One region of the Planococcus sp. 1R117A genome, then DNA from elsewhere that is predicted to be linked to it. Evidence: riboswitches for the same ligand, from Rfam matches in the RefSeq annotation. Region 1 holds a riboswitch; each other region holds the start of a gene.
The links. A riboswitch is a leader RNA that binds a small molecule or an ion and turns the genes downstream of it on or off. The one in region 1 is predicted to bind S-adenosylmethionine.

Region 1 (7,729 bases):
GAACTTTTTAGGGATTTCTTCCACGGTAATGTCTTTTGGCGTTATCACACTCCGTGAGGCAATGTCTCCGCTTGCTGCATAAACGTTCACCATGGTCCCCAGGTCATTGTTCAGCGCTTTAACTTTTTGCAAAGTTAAAAACCCGGCTGTTCCTGCTAAAATTGCAGCAAGCAGGAAAAAGATAATTGCTTTTCTCTTAGACTCGATCATGTTGGCACTCCCTCGGCATAAGCCTATTAATTCTTTTCTGCTTTTATAGTAGAGAAATAAAAAACTGATGATGATGCATAAAAATTTTGGTTCTTAATAAGAGAAGAATTTAGTTCACTTTTTATTCATATTGAAATTCCCTACTTATGCTTACCATTATTTTAAAAGACTTGTCAAAATAATACAGCAAATAAAATGAGATTTAGTAATTCTAAAGTCTCTTGAGCCTAAATACCTTATACGCTTTTTTTCAAATAAAACCTATTCTTCATACGGTAATTCTAGGACTTAATAACCTTAAATAGGTATTTATTGAAACCAATTTATCATCCTTCATTCTTTCCAATCGGTTCTTTTTATTCATTTTTGATTATTTTCAAAATTTAAAATCTTGATTTCAATATTGTTTAAATAGAGAGAATTACATAGGTCTGAAGGCTTTCCAATTTCATGAGAAAATAAAAAAACTCATGCTTATCGCATGAGTTGGGGAACTACTAAATTATTCAATTTCTTTCGGATATGGCCACTCCATTTCTCAAATTCAACAAGGAAGCCATCATGCCCGAAATTCGTTTCAATGATTTCCCAGGATGCATTCGGCAAGCCTTGAAGCCAAGGAATCAATTGCTCGCTTGGGTACAGCAAATCTTTTGTAAATGACAAGGAAAAGATTTCTACTTCTATTCTTTCTTTAGATACATCATGGGTATTCATCGCTTTCAGTAAGGTCAAGTAGCTATTGGCATCAAAACGCCTGGCCAATTTTTTCCCTTGATAATCGAGATAGGACTCCACTTCAAAACGGCTGTCATTGGAACAGCGGCGGAACCGCTGATCGAATAGATTGCCGCTCCGGTAAGTGACCATGGCGGCCATGCGCGCCAATTCAAAGCCTTTCAGCTCGGAGGAATCCGTATAATTTCCATCTTTAAAGAGCGCATCATTTTCTATTGCCTGAATGCCAATCCAATTGAAAGCCACACCATAATCACTGTAAGCAGGGGTCACAGCAAGCGGAAGAATGGCATCAACAAAATCCGGGTACAAATGCCCCCATTCAAGTGCTTTCATCCCTCCCAGCGATCCTCCTAGGACCGCGGTCAAATGAGAGATACCCAATTCCTTTAACGCCGCATGCTCCGCCCGGACCATATCGCGGATTGTAAGATTTGGAAACGAAGCCCGGTATGGCTGACCCGTTTCCGGATTGAGGGACAATGGACCGGTTGATCCATTGCAGCCACCCAACACATTAAATGTAATGACTTGAAAAACGTTTGTATCCACGGCTTTCCCTGGTCCGATCAATCCTGACCACCAGCCCGGATTTTCAGCATTGCCGACTGCAAATTGATCGCCTGTTAAAGCATGGCAGACGAGAATCACAGGAGCATCTTTTTTGCCGCACCGTTCGTAGGCAAGTTCTACGTTATGCAAGACTTCCGTCGACTCCAGGGGAAGTGTTCCTATGGATACTGTCGTCATTTCCGTTCCCTCCTATACGTTCTCGAGTACCGCTGCCTGAATTGCTTGTTCAAGGTCGGCGATTAAGTCTTCTGGATTTTCCAACCCTATCGATAAACGGATCAATTCTTCCGTAACACCTGATGATTCCAGTTCTTCTTTCTTCAATTGCTGATGCGTTGTCGAAGCCGGGTGAATAATCAGCGATTTCGCATCTCCAACATTTGCCACATGAGACCATAACACAACGCTGTCAATCACTTTGCGCCCTGCTTCCCGTCCGCCTTTGACACCAAAATTGACAATTGAACCGTATCCGTCTTTTAAGTACTTTTGTGCCAATTGATGAGATGGGTGGTCTTCAAATCCAATGTAATTGACCCATTCGACTTGAGGATGAGCTTTTAAGTATTCCGCTACAATACGGGCATTGCTGTTGTGGCGTGGAATGCGCAAGTGCAAGGTTTCCAATCCCTGTAAAAAGGCATGGGCACTTTCGGCGCTGAGTGATGGACCGAAATCACGCAACAATTGAACGCGCAGTTTCGTCGCGAAAGACGCACCTTCCACATCGATGCCGTAGCGGATTCCATGGTAGCTTTCATCCGGTTGTGTATAGCTCGGGAACTTTGGATTATTCCAGTTGAATTTACCGCCATCTACAACAACCCCTCCGATAGTTGTTCCGTGTCCGCCAATCCATTTTGTTGCAGAATGGATAACGACGTCAGCACCAAACTCAATTGGATTGCTGCCATATGGCGATGCGAATGTGTTATCGATCAATAAAGGAATCTGATTTTCGTGGGCAATTGCGGCCACTGCTTCTACATCCAGAACATTCAAACTTGGATTTCCAATAATTTCTCCAAAAATCGCTTTTGTCTTATCAGTAATGGCTTCACGGAAGTTTTCAGGATTTGTACCGTCAACAAATTTGACGTTGATGCCATACCGCGGCAATGTGTTGGCGAAGAGACTGTATGTACCTCCGTATAAATTGGCGTCCGCAACAATTTCATCGCCCGCTTCTGCTACGTTCAAAACAGAAAATGCAATAGCTGCCATTCCTGAAGCCAAGGCTACAGCAGCTGTTCCGCCTTCAAGAAGCGCCACGCGCTGTTCGAAAACATCAACCGTCGGGTTCATAATGCGTGAATAAATATTTCCTGTTTCTTTTAAACCGAATAGATTTTGGGCGTGCTCCGTATTTTTAAACACATAAGAAGTCGTTTTATGGATGGCTACACCTCTTGCTCCAGTAACTGGATCCGGTTGTTGTCCTCCGTGCAATAAAAGCGTTTCTGGTTTAAAGTTTGTCATTTTGTTTTCCTCCTAAGGTTTTTTTGATGGAAACCATGGTTGAGGAGGAACAGAAAAAAGCCCCCTTCAATTAAGAAGAGGGCCGTGATATACGGATTGCCTCCTCTCATCTGCCAGATCCCGTCTTGCCGGATCTGTAGGACTTAGCACCTTTCCAAGCATTGCTTGTTGGTTGCCGGGCATCATAGGGCCTATTCCCTCCGCCTCTCTTGATAAGAGTATTCAGATTTAGTTTTCCATCATGTTGAGTAGTATAGAATAAAACAGAGAAATTTGTCAAGCGCATTTTTTCAAAAGATTTTGAAACCTATGACTTATTGAATACGTTTACTGTATAGAGGTGAACAATAATGATTCTATGGATTGCACTTGCACTCTTTTCAGGTTATTTTATCGGTTGTCTTCATGGTTCTGTTATTGCCCAGCTGCTGTCCGGCGTAAACGTCAAAAATAAAGGCGTCAAAAATTCAGGGGCTTCAAACGCAGCTATTGTTCTCGGCTGGAAATACGGGGCGCTTGTTGCTGTTCTTGATATTTTTAAAGGAGCAGCTGTTGTTATGGGATTCCGCTTTTTGCTAAGCGGCGCTTCTCTGCCGGATGAAATGGTTTGGATGCTGCTATTTCTCGCAGCGGCCGCTGTCGTTTTCGGCCATAACTTCCCGTTCTATATGAACTTTGATGGCGGAAAAGGAACAGCTTCAGTTATCGGCGCCATGCTGGCCCTTGATTGGAAGCTTGGCCTTGCCGGCGGTCTGCTGCTGGTGCTGGCAGCACTGGCTACCGGCTATTTAGTGGTCGGGGTTCTCGTATTATATGGCATGTTTTTTGCCATTGCCTTTTGGCCGGCCGAAGGCATATGGCCTTTAGTCACCGCCTTCGCTTTGTTTGCTATGGCAGTCTGGAAGCATCTCGAGAACATCACGCGCATTAAAAACGGAACAGAAAACAAAGTTTCTTCTGTTTTCCGGAAAAAACCTGCCGGCTCTGCTTAAGAAGCCGGCATAGGCAGCGGATCCGCTGTCTTTTTTATTGTCTAGAATCGTATTTTTTGTCTTGCTGGTCGTATTTTTATCTTTGCTGGTCGTATTTCGTCTGCTACTGTTCGTATTTTATCCGTTGCTGGTCGTATTTCATTTTTCCTCCGAGCCGAATGCGCAGCATTTGGGCGTATTGCCAAAATTCCCTATTTTCATGCTAAAATAAAGTGATTACATACTTAGGGGGAACTGTATATGTTTGAAAAGCTGATTGAGCGCCTTGTCCGCTATGCAAAAATTGATACACAATCGGATGCTGAGAGCACTGAAACACCTTCTACGCCGGGGCAATGGGATTTGTTGCATGAACTCGAAAACGAAATGAAGGAAATCGGTTTGGAAGATGTCAGCATGGACGAGTTCGGTTATTTGTTCGGCACCTTGCCTGCCAACACAGAAAAAGAAATTCCCGTTGTCGGCTTTCTGGCGCATGTCGACACCGCTACGGATTTCACAGGAAAAAACGTCAATCCGCAGCGCATCGACAATTACGATGGCAGCGACATTCAATTGAGTTCTTCCGTTACTATGGCAGTCGCCGACTTTCCTGACTTGAAGAATTATGTTGGCCATACTTTGATTACTACTGACGGCACCACTTTGCTTGGTGCCGACAATAAAGCGGGTGTTGCCGAAATTATGACCGCCATGGAATACTTGGTTCAACATCCTGAAATTAAGCATGGAAAAATCCGTGTAGCTTTTACACCAGACGAAGAAATTGGCCTCGGACCACATAAGTTTGATGTAGAGCGTTTCGCAGCTGACTTTGCTTATACAATGGACGGCGGGCCTCTTGGCGAACTGCAGTATGAAAGCTTTAACGCAGCTGCTGCCAAACTGACGGTCCAAGGGAAAAGCGTTCATCCCGGTTCAGCCAAAGATAAAATGATCAATGCCCAAACGGTCGCTATCCGCTTCCAGGAAGAAATGCCGAAAAATGAGGTACCTGAATTGACCGAAGGCTACGAAGGGTTTATCCACTTGAACAGTTTTAATGGAAATGTTGATCAAGCGGTTCTCTCCTATATCATTCGCGATTTTGACAAAGAGGCTTTCGAAGCGAAAAAGAGCCATATGAAAAACGTGGCCGCTAAGCTGCAAGAGCAGTATGGCAATGAAGCCATTAAACTTGAGATTGAAGATCAATATTACAATATGCGTGAGAAAATTGAACCAGCAATGGAAATTGTCGATGCAGCCGAAACAGCTATGAAGACACTTGAGATTGAACCGAACATCGTGCCTGTCAGAGGTGGTACAGACGGTTCCCAATTATCTTATATGGGCTTGCCGACACCTAATATTTTTACTGGCGGTGAAAACTATCATGGCCAGTACGAGTTCATCTCTGTGCAGAACATGGAAAAAGCTACACAAGTCATTATAGAAATCGCGAAATCGATGGAACAAAAATAAGCGCCCGCGGGCGCTTATTTTTTCAGGCTGTCGAGAAACTCTCGGCAGTCTTTTCTCATTTCGCTCCAGGCGGGACGCTTTCCGCGGACATGGCTTCAGCCGCTTCCCTCGCTTTGCTCAGTCCAGGGTCTTCAGCTCATGTTATTTCCGCTGGAGTCGCCCACCTTCCGCTGCATTCAGCTCTCTTTCACCACTTTTAGAGACTCTCTAAAAGTGTGATGGTTTTGGAAAGCTTTCTAATGTTTGTTCCTGCTCTTCAGATATGGAGCCAACCGGCGGAGACGCCTGCGGGATAGCGAGACAGCCAAGACCCTGCAACGCCCTTTCATGTTTCGAAGCTAGCGCAGCGATGCAGAAACAGGAGCGCATGCGACGAAGCGGCTTGGCGCTCGCCCGCGGCAAGCGCAGCTGGTTGACGGAATATCGGTTAAGGGCTGATACCTAATACGAATTTCAACTTTCTCAACAAGCTTCAACGCTTAAGAGACGCTGTCACTTTTCATATTTAGATGATGCTGCGGCCATTTTGCGCAAGCGCATAGTGGATGCCGTGCTGCAAAGTTTGGAAGCAGTTGAATTTTGATAAATTGATGCCCGACTCGGTAATGACCATGCTCATTTGCGGGGAAATGCCCACCAAGACCGTATAAGTTCCGATCAGAGATGCCGTGGACCCTAATTTCTCAATTAAACTCGCGGCGTGCTGTGTGAAATTATCGTTCAATCCTGTTAAGTCCAACAGCAAATATTTTGCTTTATAAGTCGGTAAATTTTGCAGGGTTTTTACCAATAATTCTTCTGCACGCGCTTCATCATAAGTTCCGAGAAGCGGCACAACGACGATATCTTCGAGCACTGGAATAATCGGCGAAGAGATTTCCTGAATTAATGCATTCAGTTCTGCCGTTTTTTTCTCGACCAGTTTTTCAAGCTGATTGATCTGCTCTGCTTCTTTCAAGCGAGCCAGCCGATGAATATTTTCTTCAACGTTTTTTTCTGAAGGAAAATATTCAATAATCGTTTCAGGGTAGCCTTCAATTTGATGGTGAATGACATGATACCAAACATTGCGCCCGAAAAGCGACGTGAAGATTCCAGCGTAATGGGCTGCCAGGTAACTGCCTCCCTGCTTTTTCCCTTGAGCTACATTGATTTTATGTTCCCAGCTATTTCTCAAATTGACTTGGAGCGTGCTTTCCGATTCATTCATTTTCTGAATCTCGGCTTTTCCCCATCCTGCAGAAGCATATGTATTTGTTATTAAGTTTGCCGCTTCTGAGATACTGACATTTTTCATGCTCGTGAAATAGTCGCCCACTATCAAACCTTGGCGGAACCCGGTGGACTCCATCACTACGTTTGCTGCGTCTTCTCCTGATATTTCTTCTATTGAATCAAAAAATGTTTTCATCGCACTGGCCGTCCAAAACAGCACAGCATCCTGGCCTTCGAATAAGAATCTGCCTTCATCCAAATCCCATGCAAATTCTAGTCCGCCTACATTTATTGATGGTTTAGTTTCCATATTGCAACTCCTCCCACTATTGAAATTTATTTTACCATAATCCTCTTTTTTCACTTAATAATCTGCAGTCTTATGTAATCACTCTTTCTATGATACAAGATTGTGGTTACATCTTCAGGTTTGAGATTCGATAATTAAAGGAATACAAAAATAACCATACAAAAAGAAAGAGGTGCTCCTTGTGTCAGACAAAAAACCTTTTAACGAAGAAAATCGCGAAACAAGAGATAGTCGCCCCATGGACAATCCGGAACAGATTAAAACAGACAAAGAAACAATGCATGAAATGTTTAAAGAAGAACAGACTGTCGATGCAATTCCATTGGAAGATTTGAAGCAAAATATGGAAGATGAAGAAAATAAACGTTCTACCAAAGACAACTCGGCAAGCGAAGAAATCTATCCTGATTAATCAGCAGAATAAACCTACTTTTCTGAAGAACAGCATGGCTGCCGCCAAGCTGTTTTTTTTATGTTATGATTCATGTTGGAACAGGAGTGACCTAAATATGAAAAATATGATTTACCCGTTTATGGTAGTAGTAGCAGCCAGTTGTTATGGCATTCTTTCCACTATTATCAAAGTAGCAATGGAAAACGGTTTTACAGCCGCAGAAGCGGTAACCAGCCAATACTTTGTCGGATTTGCCTTAGCAGCTCTTTTGCTTTTAATTACAAAACGGAGAATTCCCCGCTTGCACGGTTGGAAAGTTTTAGTAATGTCCGGTTCATTTACCGCTGCCACCGG
Region 2 (7,729 bases), on a different contig from region 1:
TGAAGCTTTCGCTTCCCAATCGTTAGGCGTCATCCGCCATCTCAACCTTGATATCGATAAAGTGAATTTAAACGGCGGCGCCATCGCTTTAGGCCACCCGCTTGGAGCAACAGGCTCTATTTTGACGATGAAGATGATGAGTGAATTAAAACGCCAAGGAAAACAATTCGGCGTCGTTACCATGTGCATCGGCGGCGGTATGGGCGCGGCCGGCGTTTTTGAAATGCTATAGGAAATATATGCTGAACTGAGCATCGATATTCCGCAAAACAGCTATGCTTTCCTGCGGACTTGCGCCGAACTAACTCGGGCTTTTGGCCCGAGTGGATTTCGGCACTTCGTCGCTACGCTGCCCCGCGGGAATCTCCGCTGTTCTGCTCCATATCATTCTATAAGCTATCCTACTATCAAATAGTATTAAGAAATGCCAATGGTTTAGTTGGTATAAAAAATTACTACTACCATGTGTTTTTGAGAAGAAAGAGCGGAAGGCGGCGACTCCAGCGGGAACAGCACGAGCTGAAGACACTGGACTGAGCGCAGCGAGGGAAGCGGCTGAGGCCGTGCCCGCGGAAAGCGTCCGCCTGAAGCGATTTTTCTCACTCTCTAAATTCAATCAACAAATTTACACAAGAAAACCATAAACCAGGAGGAATAAAAAATGGCAGAATCTAAGACTTTAATCAAAGGCGGCAGTTTCTTAATTGAAGAAGCCGATTTATCCCGCGTATTTACACCGGAAGACTTTACGGAAGAGCAAAAAATGATCGCTAAAACGACGGAGGATTTTGTAAATACAGAAGTAATGCCTGTAGTGGAGAAATTGGAAAACCATGAGTTTGAGCATTCTGTGCGGCTATTGAAAACGGCTGGAGAAATCGGCCTTCTCGGTGCCGATGTACCGGAGCAATACGGCGGCCTTGGCCTCGATAAAATCGCTTCCGCTTTAATTGCAGAAAAAATGTCGAAAGCGGGCGGTTTCTCGATTACACACGGCGCCCATGTGGGCATCGGCTCTTTGCCAATTGTGCTTTTCGGCAATGAAGAACAAAAGCAGAAATACTTGCCGCGTTTGGCAACTGGCGAACTGATTGCCGCGTATGCCCTTACAGAGCCAAGCTCCGGATCAGACGCACTGGGTGCAAAAACAGTGGCTAAGTTAAATGAAGCCGGTACGCATTACGTATTAAATGGCGAAAAACAATGGATTACAAATGCGGGATTTGCGGATGTGTTCATTGTTTATGCAAAAATTGACGGCGAGAAATTTTCAGCCTTTATTGTGGAACGTGCTTATGACGGTGTTTCTGTTGGACCGGAAGAAAAGAAGATGGGCATTAAATCCTCTTCCACGCGCACATTAGTCCTGCAGGATGCGGAAGTCCCTGTAGAAAACTTATTAGGCGAAGCAGGGCGCGGCCACATTATCGCATTTAACATTTTGAACATCGGCCGATACAAACTGGGGGTCGGCACAGTCGGCGGTTCAAAACGTGCGATGGAAATCACGATTCCTTACACGAATCAGCGCCAGCAGTTTAAAACACCCATTTCTTCCTTCAATTTGACGCGTGAAAAACTGGCGACAATGGCTTCTCAATTGTATGCACTGGAAAGTTCGGTATACCGCACAGTTGGTCTATTTGAAGACCGCATGAGCGGCTTTACAGAAGAAGAGCATGCCAACGGGAAATTAGTGGCGGATGCAATTGCAGAATTTGCAGTGGAATGTTCGATGAATAAATTCTTTGGTACAGAAACGCTGGATTATATTGTTGATGAAGGCGTTCAGCTGCACGGCGGATATGGATTCATGCAAGAGTATGAAATCGAGCGCGCTTACCGTGATTCCCGCATCAACCGGATTTTTGAAGGAACAAATGAAATCAACCGTTTGCTGGTACCAGGTACATTGCTGCGCAAAGCGATGAAAGGCGAGCTTCCTTTATTGCAGCACGCACAGCAATTGCAAGAGGAATTGCTCATGATGATGCCGGAAGAAATTGGCACAGAAGCGTTGGCACAGGAAAAATACTTGGTGAAAAACGCCAAGAAAATCGCCTTGCTTGCAGCTGGCCTTGCGGCGCAGACGTATGGTGCAAAGATCGAACAAGAACAGGAAGTGCTTGTTAACATCGCGGATATCGTCTCAAACGTCTTTGCGATGGAATCTGCAGTGCTCCGCACGGAAAAAGCGATTGCAGCATCCGGAGAAGAAAAAGCCCAGCAAAAATTGTTGTATACGCAAATATATTGCCAAGAAGCCTTTGACAAAATTGAGAAAGACGCAAAAGAGACATTGCTTGCGGCTGTGGAAGGCGACAATCAGCGCATGATGCTTTCTGCACTGCGTAAACTGACTCGTTCAACTCCGTATAACGTGATTGCGAAAAAGCGGGAAGCAGCTGTTAAATTAGTGGAAACAGAGAAATATGTAGTCTAAGCTTTCTTTGAAAACGCAGCCTTCGGGCTGCGTTTTTTTACATCGACCAGGCGTGCTAATTTTGGTAAGCTTGGTTAAAAGGAGGTTTTAGAATGATTACCTATTATGCATATCCGAAATGTACAACATGCCGCAAAGCAAAAAAATGGCTTGACCAAAATAACATTGAATACAATGAAATTAACATTGCTGAAATACCCCCGTCTGACAGCGAACTTCGTGAAATTTATGAGAACAGCGGACTTGAATTGAAGAAGTTCTTTAATACAAGCGGCCTGAAGTACCGGGAACTCGGATTGAAAGACAAATTGAAAGAAATGCCTGAAGATCAGCAACTAAAGCTGCTGTCTTCAGACGGAATGCTGATTAAACGCCCATTGGCTTGGGATGGAAAAAAAGCGACACTTGGTTTTAAAGAAGAAGAGTTTGAAAATACCTGGAAGAGAGAGCAGTGAAATCTTGTATTTCCCCAGGCTTTATGTCAAACTGAGAAATGAGTACACTACATAATTTGGAGGGTTTCCGATGAGCACACCACAAGAACTTCGTTATTCTAAAGAGCATGAATGGGTTAAAGTTGAAGGCGGTACAGCACGCATTGGCATCACACATTTTGCACAAGCTGAACTTGGCGATATCGTTTTCGTAGAATTGCCGCAAGTTGGCGATGAAATAAAAAGAAATGAGCCATTTGGCAGCGTAGAATCAGTTAAAACTGTTTCAGAGCTTTATGCGCCTATTAGCGGGCGTGTAATTGAAGTCAACACTGAGCTTGAAGACAGTCCTGAATTTGTAAACGAATCTCCGTATGAAAATGCGTGGATGGTGGTAATCGAATCTCCAGAAGAAGCTGAGATCAGCGAATTGATGTCAGCTGAACAATATCAGGAAATGATCAACGAGTAATATCTTAAAAAGCGCCTATTACTTGGCGCTTTTTTTGCTAGCCGGGAACTATATGAAATAAGCATCTATAGGCTGAACCAATACGGAGCAGCCTTTACACCTAATCTTTCATCATATATCAGCGAGGTGTTGACTTATGGATAAAGTAATTGTGGTTGAAGGGCTAACGGATAAAACACGAATAGCGCCGCTCATTGCAGAACCCGTGACGATTGTTTGCACAAATGGTACAGTTAGTGCATCGAGGCTTGAAGAATTATTGCTGCCTTATGAAGGTTTAGATATCATCATATTGGTGGATGCGGATAAATCAGGTGAACGGCTGCGGAAACTTGTTAAACGCGAATTCCCTGAAGCCCGGCATTTTTATATCAATCGCAGTTACAAGGAAGTGGCAGCGACGCCGATCCGGATCTTGCTCGATGTGCTGATTTCAGCAAATGTTCAAGTCAATAAGTTATTAACTGAGGGATGAAATCGATGAAAGAATGGACACATAAAGAATGGCTGAAAGAAAAGAACACTAGCTCTGCCGCGGCTTATTATTTGTATACGCCGATGTGCGGTACATGCCAAGTTGCTTCTAAAATGATGGATGTCGTAAAAGAGTTGTTCCCGGATTTGCCGATGGGCAAAGCGAATTTGAATTATGTTCAAGAAATCGCCGAATTGTACAAGGTGGAAAGTGTGCCTTGCCTGCTCATTACAGAAAACGGGCAGCTGAAAGAAAAGATTTACGCATTCCAGTCTGTGCCTTACCTATACGGAAAATTGAAATCTGTTGACGAAAAATGTCGAGCATGGTAAATTGAATTTCTGAACAATAATTTCATATCGTAACTCTTATTTAGAGTGGTGGAGGGAAGTGCCCTATGAAGCCCGGCAACCGTCATGAAAATGAAATGGTGCCAAATCACACAAAGCAAAAGCTTTGGGAGATGAGAGAGCGGTTTTCGTGTTTTCACGGTTACCCTTCTGCTCAGTTCTGCGCGGAAGGGTTTTTTATTTTGGATTAGGAGTTGTAAAAGGATGATTGAATTAAAAGAACTGTCGAAGGTTTTCGACACGGGAAAAGGCACTTTAACAGCTGTCGACCATGTCGATCTGTCGATTTCGTCCGGTGAAATTTTTGGCATTATCGGCTATAGTGGGGCAGGAAAAAGTACATTGATCCGTTTATTGAACGGATTGGAAAAGCCTACTTCGGGGACGGTAACAATAAACGGCCAAAATATCTCGGCAAGTAAAGGACCAGAGCTGCGGAAGGCGCGCCAGAAAGTCAGTATGATTTTCCAGCATTTTAACCTTCTGTGGTCACGTACAGTAAAAGAAAACATCGAATTTCCGCTTGAAATCGCAGGTGTTCCAAAAAACAAGCGCGACGCCCGCGTTCAGGAATTGGTGGAATTGGTTGGGCTTACCGGTAGAGAACATGCTTATCCGTCTCAGCTGTCGGGTGGCCAGAAACAGCGTGTCGGCATTGCCCGTGCGCTGGCTAATGAACCTGAAGTGCTCCTATGTGATGAAGCTACTTCAGCACTCGATCCGCAGACAACCGATTCGATTCTGGAACTCTTAGTCGATATCAATAAGCGTCTTGGGCTTACGATTGTTCTCATTACCCATGAGATGCATGTTATTCGGAAGATTTGCCATCGTGTCGCTGTTATGGAAGGCGGCCGCGTCGTTGAACTGGGAGACGTATTGAATGTCTTCCAGGCACCAAAACAGCCAATTACGAAGCGTTTTGTCGCTCAAGTCACCGATACGGAAGATTCTCACGAAACGATTAAACATCTGCGGGAACTTTATCCGACAGGCGAATTGGTGAAATTGGTTTTTGTCGGTGAACAGACAGAACAGCCTATTTTGACTAAGCTGATCCGGAAATACCCTGTAGAGATTAATATTGTGCAAGGAAATATATCGCACACGCAGCGAGGAGCTTATGGAACATTGGTTTTACAAATGAAAGGTTCGCAGCAGCAGATATCCGAAGCTCTCGCATTCTTGAATGCTGAGAGTGTCCAGACGGAGGTGATGGCAAATGATTGAGTCATTATTTCCGAATGTCGATTGGGACAGCATGTGGGAAGCGACGCTCGAAACATTATATATGACAGCCATGTCGACATTCTTCACTTTTGTCATCGGATTGGTTCTGGGAATCGTCTTATTTTTGACGGCACCGAAACAATTATGGGCTAACAGTGTGGTGAATTGGCTGACTGGAGCATTCGTCAACATTTTCCGTTCGATTCCGTTTATCATTTTAATCATTTTGCTGATTCCGTTTACGAAATTTCTCATCGGCACGATTCGAGGGCCGAATGCTGCATTGCCTGCTTTGATCATTGGAGCGGCGCCATTTTATGCGCGCATGGTATTGATCGCGCTGAAGGAAATTGATAAAGGAGTCATCGAGGCTGCGCGTTCTATGGGCGCAACAACTTGGACGATTATCCGTAAAGTGCTGCTGCCGGAGTCCAAACCGGCATTAATTTCAGGTATCACAGTTACAGCGATTGCATTGGTTGGATATACTGCCATGGCCGGAATTATCGGTGCTGGAGGTCTAGGAACACTTGCGTTCTTGGACGGTTTCCAAAGAAGCCGGGAAGATGTTACGCTAATGGCAACTATTTTGATTTTGATCATCGTTTTCGCAATCCAGTTTATTGGTGACCGAATGACTACCAAATCTGATAAACGCTAACAGCTAAACTATAAAAAACATAGAAAAAGGGGACCAGTTACATGAAAAAATTACTAGCAGGATCATTATTGACAGCACTTGTACTTGCAGGCTGCGGTGGCGGCAACGGCGGAGCAAGTGAAGAAGAGACAAGCACATTAAAAGTGGGTGCTTCAAACGTACCGCACGCAATTATTTTGGAACAGGCAAAGCCGCTCCTTGAAGAGCAAGGAATTGAATTAGAGATTGAGACATACCAGGATTACATTTTGCCGAACCAAGATTTAGAAGCTGGAGAAATTGATGCCAACTATTTCCAGCACGTTCCGTATTTGGAGTCACAAAAGAAAGAATTTGGCTATGATTTTGAAAATGCAGGCGGAATCCACATCGAGCCGATCGGTGTTTATTCTCAGAAATATGCTTCATTGGAAGAGCTTCCTGAAGGGGCAACAATTTTAATGAGCAACTCAGTAGCCGACCATGGCCGTATTTTATCGATGCTTGAAGCTCAAGGCTTGATTAAATTGGCAGACGACATAGACAAAACGACTGCTGAAGTGAAGGATATTGTGGAAAACCCGAAAAATCTTGAGTTTGATGCGAACTATGAAGCAGCATTGATGGTTCAATTATATGAAGCAGGCGAAGGCGATGCTTTGTTGATCAACTCAAACTATGCAATCGATGCAGGATTGAGTCCATTGGAAGATTCCATCGCACTTGAAAGTTCAGAATCTCCATACGTCAATATCATCGCAGTCAATAAAGGCGATGAAGACAGCGAAAATATCAAAGCATTAGTTGAAACCTTGAAATCACAGGAAATCCAAGACTTCATCTTAGAAGAATGGGGCGGGGCAGTAGTACCTGTCAAATAATAATGATATAGCTGAATACACGTCATAAAACTGGATGTAGACTCGATTTTTTGAGTCGGCATCCAGTTTTTTTATTTTAGATAATAATTTTAATATTTCGCGTATTGTAGAATCTATTCTAATTACTAGACCAATATGATACTTTTGTATAATAATAAAATACAGTTGTTCATCTAGGGAGGACACATCATGAAAATTAAATTCGGTCTTTTACCGAGGATTATTGTCGCTATCGCTTTAGGTGTATTAATCGGTTCTTTTGCGCCAGAGTGGATGGCACGGATCTTTGCCACTTTTACATCAATCTTTGGGAACTTTCTTAACTTTGTTGTACCTCTAATCATTCTTGGTTTTATCGCACCCGGCATCGCCCAGCTCGGGAAAGGTTCTGGGAAATTGCTCGGACTTGCTACATTTTTCGCTTATGCCTCTACGATCGTAGCAGGAATTCTTGCGTTTTTTGCTGCAACTACTATTCTTCCGAACTTTATGAAAGCTGGTTCGATGAGCGGCATTGAAGATCCGGAAAATGCTTTGGCAACATCATTCATCGTTTTGGAGATGCCACCTGTATTCGGCGTAATGTCAGCATTGATTTTGGCATTTCTGCTTGGCATCGGAATGGCTTCGACCGGAAGCAAAACCATGGTTTCGTTTTTCGATGAGTTCCAAAAGATTATTGAAAAAACAATCACATATATCATCATCCCGTTATTGCCATTCCATATTTTTGGCATTTTCGCCAATATGGCATATGGCGGAGCGGTCGCGAAAATCCTGGCACTTTTTGCAGTGGTTTTCGTA
Region 3 (7,729 bases), on a different contig from region 1:
TCGAGAATGCTTCAAACATTACGGTTTTATTGGATGAAGGTGGCACTGTCTTTGAAGAATATGGCGTACTCGCCTATCCGACTTCCGTTTATATCGGTTCTGATGGTGTCCTGGTAAAAAGTTCACCGGGGCATTTCAGCAATGCACAAATTTATGAGAGCTTTGAAAGCATCCAATAATGAAAGGCGGCCATTAAGAGATGAACTTCAAAAAAGCCTTTATATTACTATTGATGCTGCTGTTAGCCGGCTGTTCTGTCCCAAACTTCAACACGGCAAGTGAAACAACTGCGGCTGGGTCCGAATCCCGCTTTCCCGATAATCCGAATAAGGGGTTAACGTTTGATACCGATAATTTGAAGGATATCTGGCTTGCCGGCGGTTGTTTTTGGGGGGTCGAAGCTTATATGGCGCGTGTGTTCGGCGTTTATGACGTCACTTCCGGCTATGCCAACGGCAACACCGAAAACCCGACTTATGAAGAAGTGACACGGAAAAACACTGGGCATGCGGAAACGGTCCATGTCCGTTATGACCCGGAACGTGTAGATCTTGAAAAGCTGCTGTCCCACTATTTTATGATCATCGACCCGACGTTGTTGAATCAGCAAGGCAACGACCGGGGCGAGCAATACCGAACTGGAATCTATTATGAAGATGAAAAGGACCGCGCTGTCATCGAAAAAGTAATGGCAAATGAAGCACCGAAATATGATGACCCGATTGTAACCGAAGTCGAACCGCTTGAACATTATTACCTTGCCGAAGAATATCATCAGGATTACCTGGAGAAAAATCCGAACGGCTATTGCCATGTTGAATTTGATTCACTCGAAGACCAGGAGGTACCCGCATTAATTGACCCGGCTCTTTATCCAAAACCGAGCGACAAGGAACTGAAAACCAAACTGACAGATGCCCAGTACAATGTGACTCAGGAAAATGACACCGAAACCGCCTACTCCAATGAATACTGGGATAATTACGAGCCAGGAATTTACGTGGATGTCGCAACCGGCGAACCGCTTTTCTCATCGCGGGAGAAATACGATTCCAAATGCGGCTGGCCGAGCTTCACTCAGCCGATTGAACCGGACGTCGTAACCGAGCATAAAGACACCAGCTTTAATATGACACGCATCGAAGTCCGGAGCCGCTCCGGCGACAGCCATCTTGGCCATGTCTTTAACGACGGACCAAAAGACAAAGGAGGCCTGCGCTATTGCATCAATAGTGCATCGATCTTGTTTATCCCTGAAGCGGAGATGGAAGCTGAGGGTTACGGGTATTTGAAAGAGATGCTGTGATAGCTGCTGGAAATAACCAAAAGAACTGCCCTTTTGTTTTATAAAAGGCAGTTCTTTTTATTATTATTGTTCTCTTTCCATAATCTCCTTTAACCCGCTATGATTCTTCACTTCATGATCCGCCAAGATTCTCGGATGAAAGCCATTCAAATCTACGATGTCCCGTTTCCCCTGATAATGCACAATTGCATATCCTTCATAAGGGGTTTCTTCAATGCTTTCAATTTCCACTTTTTTCTTCATGTATATTTCTTTAATTTGTTGTTTTACATCTGATGAAATCATTTTTTTATTGTCATTTGTAAGCTCAGTGGATTTCTGCCGGATATGGCCACCTCCATGTTCCCGTTGATTGAATATGCCTTGCAACAGATTAATCACTTCACCGAATCCCAGCAATAATACTCCATATAAGACTCCTTGGATGAAAATATCAAGTGCCAAGCTGCCTCCTATCAATTCAATGCTCGCAATGGCGCGAAAAAAGTTTATGGCAATAACTCCTATTCCTACTATTTGCACTGCTAACCCAATTGTATTTTTCATGCTTGTCAATTTACTTCCTCCCTTAGCTGACCTTTTGCTTTCGATGTGGTGCCAGCAGAATTTTTATCAGTTCCCTAATTTATTTTGATTGATTCATTAGCGGATTTTATGAAAGCTGCCTGCTATTAAAATTCCCTTGCTCCTTTAAGACAAAATCCCTTTCCTGAATAACTCTGCAATCACATGGGTACGGTTCGTAGCAGCCATCTTTTTTATTGCCAGCTTTACGTATTGCTTCACAGTCTGTTCACTGATTTCCATTTTATCTGCAATTTCTTTGGTAGTACCTCCAAACGAAATCTCTTTCATCACTTCCAGTTCCCTATTGCTCAATACTTGCTGTTTTCCTTCACATAGAGAAGACTGGAGGATTGTTCCGACTTCTTCACCAAACCGGGTAATATCTTCTAATACCTCCACAGTAAAATCCGCATCCTCTTTAATACTTAAACTATAAATAAACCCCATAACCGCCCGGCCGCTGAAAAGCGGGACAACCAGAAAAGAATTTACATTCGAATCAATGACGTAATTGCTGCTGGTTTTCTCGAACAGCTCCCTGCCTTTATAAAACTTTGCTTTTTTCTCAAAGATGGCTGCCTCAATCGTCGGCAAAGTCCTGATATCATACCGCAGATCATGGATGTACTTGATTTCATTTTGTTCCAGCGAAATAACACCTTCGCCTAAAAAGCCAATAGGAGAATAGCGGCAAAGATAGACATCCAAAACAGGAAAGGCTTCAGAGAAAGCCTCTAGTATTTCAATAATCAGCTTCTCATGAGAAGCTATCCTTTTTATTGTTTCCAACCGGTCATAAATGGTAGGCATCTGCATCGAATTCCACTTCCTTTTGAGGTAGGTAGTCCATACTAAATGGGGAATATACTAAATACTACGAATATTATAACATTAAATTATGTAAGCGCTGATATTTTTAGTTCTTATGTGCTGTATCTAATTGCTTATAATTAAATTTTTTAATAAAAAGGAGAGAAACGATGAAAGCATTAGTAATCGAAGATGTCCAAAAAGCAGTAATCCAAGAAGTCCCGGTTCCTGTGATCGAAAAAGATGGTCTCATCATTAAAACGATGGCCAATGGTGTTTGCCGGAGCGACTGGCATGTTTGGGTCGGAGATCATGGGATTGTCCAGCCTATTATCGGCCACGAGTTTTGTGGAATTGTTGAAGAAGTGGGCAGCGATATTAAAAACTTTAAACGCGGTGACCGTGTAATTGTTCCGTTTTCAGGAAGTGATGGTACCTGCCCACATTGTATAGCGGGAAACACACAGCTATGTGACTCGTTTATCGTTCCAGGCACAGCTTATCAAGGCGGTTACGGGGAATACGTAGCCGTGCCAAAAGGCGACCGCAATGCCATTTCTCTGCCAGACAATTTGAGTTTTTCTGATGCAGCTGCGTTGGGCTGCCGTTTTATGACTGCCTATCACGGCGTTGTAGATCGTGTGAATGTGATGCCAGGAGAAAAAGTCGTGGTCTATGGCTGTGGCGGAATCGGGTTATCCGCTATCCATATCGCTTCTTCTATGGGCGCGTTCGTTATCGGAGTCGATATCAATGACTCCAATCTGGCGTTGGCTAAGAAATTGGGTGCTGACTTTGTCATCAACAGCAAAGACAATGATCCTGTTGAAGCTGTGCAAGAAATCACAAAAGGCGGCGCAGATGTTTCCGTAGACGCCCTTGGAATCACAGAAACTTGTGTACCGGCCATCAATAGCTTGAAAAAAGGTGGACGTCATTTACAAATCGGCGTGACCTCTAAGAAAGAGGCCGGATTCATCTCCATTCCGGTCGATCACATGGTCCTTACTGAGAAATCATTTATCACCACTCTTGGGATTCCTGCTTTCCGCTTCACTTCTCTTTTAGAGCAAGTCGCTCTTGGAAAATTGCAGCCTGGCAAAATGGTGACGCGCGAAATCGGATTATCTGAAGTTGAAGGCATTTTCGAAGATATGTCTAATTTTGCTACTACGGGAACTTTTGTGGTAACCGATTATCATGCATAAACAAAAATAACCGGAGTGCAGCTGATTTACAGCTGCACTCCGGCTTTTTGCGCTTCCCGATAAATAATGGGAATATGAGGCGATGCCTTATTCGATTGGAATCCGGTAACCTTTGTCTTTTCGTGCCTGCTCATTGGACTTAGGCACTTGAAGCATCAATACCCCTTTTTCAAATGAGCCTATAATTTGTTTTTCATCAATTTCACCAATATAGAAGCTGCGCTTGAATGAACCGTAAGAACGTTCTTTGCGTACGAAGCGTCCTTCTTCATCATTAGACTCCCAGCTTTGGTTTCTTTCACCGCGGATTTCCAAATAGCCGTCTTTGTACTCCACTTCGACTTCTTCTTTTGAGAATCCAGGAAGATCGACCATAAATTCATAGCCATCTTTCTTCTCTCTTATATCAACTTGAGGGTAGGTATTTTCCCCAAAAAACTTATTAAAGAAGTCAGATTCCAATCCGCTTCCAAAGAGGCTTGGGAATAGGTCAGTTTGTTTTCTTGGAAACAAAGTGCTCATTGTGATCTTCTCCTTTTTAAAGTATTTTTGGTTAATGCCAGCTTTTCAAAAGTCACAAGATCCTAATCACTTTTTTAGAAGCAACCGGTTTTCCTATGGCCACCCTTCTACAACTCGGGCTTGCCATGCGATGACTTTCAACGCCCACATTTTCTTCTTACCCCTTTCTTTTAATTCTGGTCTTTCTACTTAAAATTATATTCAAAACTGTTCGGCTGTCAACAGATTCACATTGCATAAAACCGTTGGTACAACTGGATTTCCAAACTTCCCCCTTTCTTAAATCACTTTTTTTCCCAAGAATTTTTCTTGTTTTTCACCTTCTTGATAAACGTTTGCCGAGTCCTGTTTAATGGATGCATAGTGAAGAGAAAAATGAATTTATTAAACCAGAAGCGGATTTAAAGTTGAGAAAATCATTCTGTCAGAATATTATGTTGACGATTAAATGCAATGGTGGTAAAGTTTTCTACATAGTTTAATAGTAATTCGTTCTTATCATGAGAGGTGGAGGGATTGGCCCTGCGAAACCTCGGCAGCGGGCTCAAAATTGAGCACTGTGCCAAATCCAACAAGCATGAGCTTGAGAGATAAGAAGAGCTGGATATTCAATGTGATTTCGCATGTCAGCCTCTTCTTATGGAAGAGGCTTTTTGTTTGCCTTCATGCGAGAGCAATTCTATTAACTTTAAACCAAGTAAACTTATAGAAAAGGAAGGTGTAACAGAATGAAAAATTCAAAAAGCTTTTTATTATTGTTTGTCGTAGCCGTAATCGGTTTGTTATTGGCGGCATGCGGCAGCGAAAAATCCACTAGTGAAGCAACCGCTTCAACAGAAGGCAAAGAACAAAATTCCTGGGAACGCATCCAGGAATCCGGAAAAATCGTCGTTGGAACCGAAGGTCTTTATTATCCTATTACATACCATGACGAAACAACGAAAGAATTGACCGGTTATGATGTGGAAGTAGCCCGTGCTTTAGGCGAGAAACTTGGGCTGGAAGTCGAGTTTAAAGAAATGGAATTTGATGGCTTGCTTCCGGCACTCCGCAACGGCCAGATCGATATAGCAGCAAACGATTTCTCTGTCACAGATGAGCGCAAAGAAAAATTTGATTTCACCATCCCGATCAAGCATTCTTATGGTTCTGCCATTGTGCGTGAAAGCGATAACTCAGGCATAGAATCTGTAGAAGATTTAAAAGGTAAAAAAGTTGGCGGTTCCGCGACAAGCAATTACTCGAAGTTCGCACAGGAACAAGGAGCCGAAGTAATTGTCTATACAGGTTCTGATACAGTCCTTCCGGAAATCGTCAATGGCCGCGTTGATGCCACGCTGAATGACTACCTCGTATTGATGCGTTCGCTTGAGCAATACGACAAACCAGGTTTAAAGCTTGCTGAAGAAGTAAAATTCTCTTTCAGCAGCAGCGCAATCGTATTGCCTAAAGACAGCCCGGAGCTGAAAGAAAAAATTGATGGTGCTCTTGAAGAATTGCTGGCTGATGGCACAATCAAGGAAATTTCAAACAAATTCCTGGGTGCTGATGTAACACAGCCTCTTGAGAAAGAATAAAAACCTTGAGGAATCCCCGGATTCCTCCTCTATACATAATGAGTAAAGGAGTCTTCCGATGACCGACTTTAAATGGGAATATCTATTCAATGTAGAAATTGCGCTCGACTCCCTCCCCTTCATTTTAGAGGGGGCCTGGCAAACCATTTTAATCGCACTAGTCAGTATGTTTTTCGCCTTAGTTCTGGGTTTGTTTGTTGCCCTCGCCCGCATGAACCGGTTTAAACTGATTTCAGTGCCTGCCCGACTGTTTATTTCCTTTATGCGGGGTACACCGCTGTTGGTCATGCTGTTTATCCTGTACTTCGGCTTTCCAATGGTGGGCATCGAGATGGCGCCATTAACTGCAGCCATCATTGGCATCAGCATCCATTTTTCTGCCTACACAGCTGAAATTATCCGTTCCGCCATTTCCTCTGTAGCGAAAGGACAATGGGAAGCTGCGGAAACACTTCGGATGAGCTATTGGCAAACCATGACCCGCATCATCTTGCCGCAAGCGACACGCATTGCCTTACCGCCTTTATCGAGCACTTTTATGGATATCATCAAAGGAACTTCCCTTGCTATGGTCATCACGGTTTCAGAAATGTTTTACCGGGCAAAAGTGGTGGTTGGCCAAACCTATGAAAGTTTGACTTTGTATATTCTGGTAGCGCTTATTTACTGGGCAATTTGTGCACTGGTCACGCTGCTGCAGGATTATCTTGAGAAGAAAGCCAACCGCTATGTTGCAGCTTGATTGGAGGTACGGAATATGATTAAAGTGGAAAACCTAAGTAAGAAATTTAAAGATGTGGAAGTATTGAAGTCCATCTCGTTTGAAATTGAAAAAGGGGAAGTCGTCAGTATTATCGGTCCTTCAGGCTCTGGAAAAACCACCTTGCTGCGCTGCCTTAATTTACTGGAAACCCCTTCTGCCGGATCGCTGCAAATCAACAATGTACACGTGGCGTTCAATGGAAAGAATCCGACCAAAAAGCAGAAAATCGACATCCGCCAATATTCCGGCATGGTGTTTCAGCATTTTCACTTATTCCCGCATAAAACGGTGATTGAAAACATCATTGAAGCACCGCTCGTCGTACAAAAAAGAAACAAGCAGGAAGTCGTCTTTGAAGCGGAAGGACTGCTGCAGAAAGTTGGCTTACTGGATCATAAAAACCAGTATCCCGAACAATTGTCTGGTGGACAAAAGCAGCGGGCAGCCATCGCACGCATCCTTGCCTTAAAACCTGATCTGCTGTTGTTCGATGAACCGACTTCTGCGCTTGATCCTGAACTCGTTGGAGAAGTACTGACAGTCATTAAAGAACTGGCATCGGAAGGACAGACAATGGTCCTCGTTACGCATGAAATGGACTTTGCCCGTGAAGTGTCCGACCGTGTTGTATTTATCGCCGATGGCCATATCGTCGAGCAAGGAAAACCGGAAGACATCTTCACCTATCCGACTGAAGAACGTACGCAGAAATTCCTGCAAAAGGTTTTACTGCGGAGAGCATAAGAAAAGCGTACCGGGTAACCTCAAAGGTTATCTGATACGCTTTTTAATATTTATCTCCGGTATTCTCGATGTAAGTTTCTTCGCCAGTCTTACGGTCTTTAATGATTTTATCACTTTGCGGAACATCTTCCCTTCCTTCGTCAGGTGCATTTTGAAAATGGCCTTCCAAATTGACTTTCTTGCTCTCGTCTTTCTCTAAAGCATCTTTTGCTTTCTCGGCAATTTTATCCAT

Region 2: linked by a shared signal. The riboswitch ahead of ACSFXN_RS16595 (methionine ABC transporter ATP-binding protein) and the one ahead of ACSFXN_RS02225 (O-acetylhomoserine aminocarboxypropyltransferase/cysteine synthase family protein) in region 1 are both predicted to bind S-adenosylmethionine.
Region 3: linked by a shared signal. The riboswitch ahead of ACSFXN_RS15730 (transporter substrate-binding domain-containing protein) and the one ahead of ACSFXN_RS02225 (O-acetylhomoserine aminocarboxypropyltransferase/cysteine synthase family protein) in region 1 are both predicted to bind S-adenosylmethionine.

What each region holds. Positions count from the first base shown of each region.
Region 1 is NZ_JBPRLO010000001.1:500,854-508,582, forward strand. Features, by position in the region: gene ACSFXN_RS02215 (SAF domain-containing protein) at 1-210, opposite strand, end outside; gene metX (homoserine O-acetyltransferase MetX) at 685-1,698, opposite strand; gene ACSFXN_RS02225 (O-acetylhomoserine aminocarboxypropyltransferase/cysteine synthase family protein) at 1,711-3,000, opposite strand; SAM riboswitch class I at 3,104-3,219, opposite strand; gene ACSFXN_RS02230 (glycerol-3-phosphate acyltransferase) at 3,351-3,992, shown strand; gene pepT (peptidase T) at 4,233-5,456, shown strand; gene ACSFXN_RS02240 (STAS domain-containing protein) at 5,962-6,981, opposite strand; gene ACSFXN_RS02245 (hypothetical protein) at 7,163-7,393, shown strand; gene ACSFXN_RS02250 (EamA family transporter) at 7,491-7,729, shown strand, end outside.
Region 2 is NZ_JBPRLO010000006.1:51,747-59,475, reverse strand. Features, by position in the region: gene ACSFXN_RS16625 (acetyl-CoA C-acetyltransferase) at 1-232, shown strand, start outside; gene ACSFXN_RS16620 (acyl-CoA dehydrogenase family protein) at 662-2,443, shown strand; gene ACSFXN_RS16615 (arsenate reductase family protein) at 2,536-2,898, shown strand; gene gcvH (glycine cleavage system protein GcvH) at 2,969-3,349, shown strand; gene ACSFXN_RS16605 (toprim domain-containing protein) at 3,486-3,824, shown strand; gene ACSFXN_RS16600 (thioredoxin family protein) at 3,830-4,156, shown strand; SAM riboswitch class I at 4,190-4,294, shown strand; gene ACSFXN_RS16595 (methionine ABC transporter ATP-binding protein) at 4,379-5,404, shown strand; gene ACSFXN_RS16590 (methionine ABC transporter permease) at 5,397-6,065, shown strand; gene ACSFXN_RS16585 (MetQ/NlpA family ABC transporter substrate-binding protein) at 6,107-6,925, shown strand; gene ACSFXN_RS16580 (dicarboxylate/amino acid:cation symporter) at 7,115-7,729, shown strand, end outside.
Region 3 is NZ_JBPRLO010000005.1:222,595-230,323, reverse strand. Features, by position in the region: gene ACSFXN_RS15760 (TlpA family protein disulfide reductase) at 1-179, shown strand, start outside; gene msrB (peptide-methionine (R)-S-oxide reductase MsrB) at 200-1,306, shown strand; gene ACSFXN_RS15750 (hypothetical protein) at 1,370-1,861, opposite strand; gene ACSFXN_RS15745 (LuxR C-terminal-related transcriptional regulator) at 1,997-2,689, opposite strand; gene ACSFXN_RS15740 (zinc-binding dehydrogenase) at 2,854-3,891, shown strand; gene ACSFXN_RS15735 (Hsp20/alpha crystallin family protein) at 3,979-4,413, opposite strand; SAM riboswitch class I at 4,906-5,010, shown strand; gene ACSFXN_RS15730 (transporter substrate-binding domain-containing protein) at 5,142-5,990, shown strand; gene ACSFXN_RS15725 (amino acid ABC transporter permease) at 6,049-6,732, shown strand; gene ACSFXN_RS15720 (amino acid ABC transporter ATP-binding protein) at 6,748-7,497, shown strand; gene ACSFXN_RS15715 (hypothetical protein) at 7,541-7,729, opposite strand, start outside.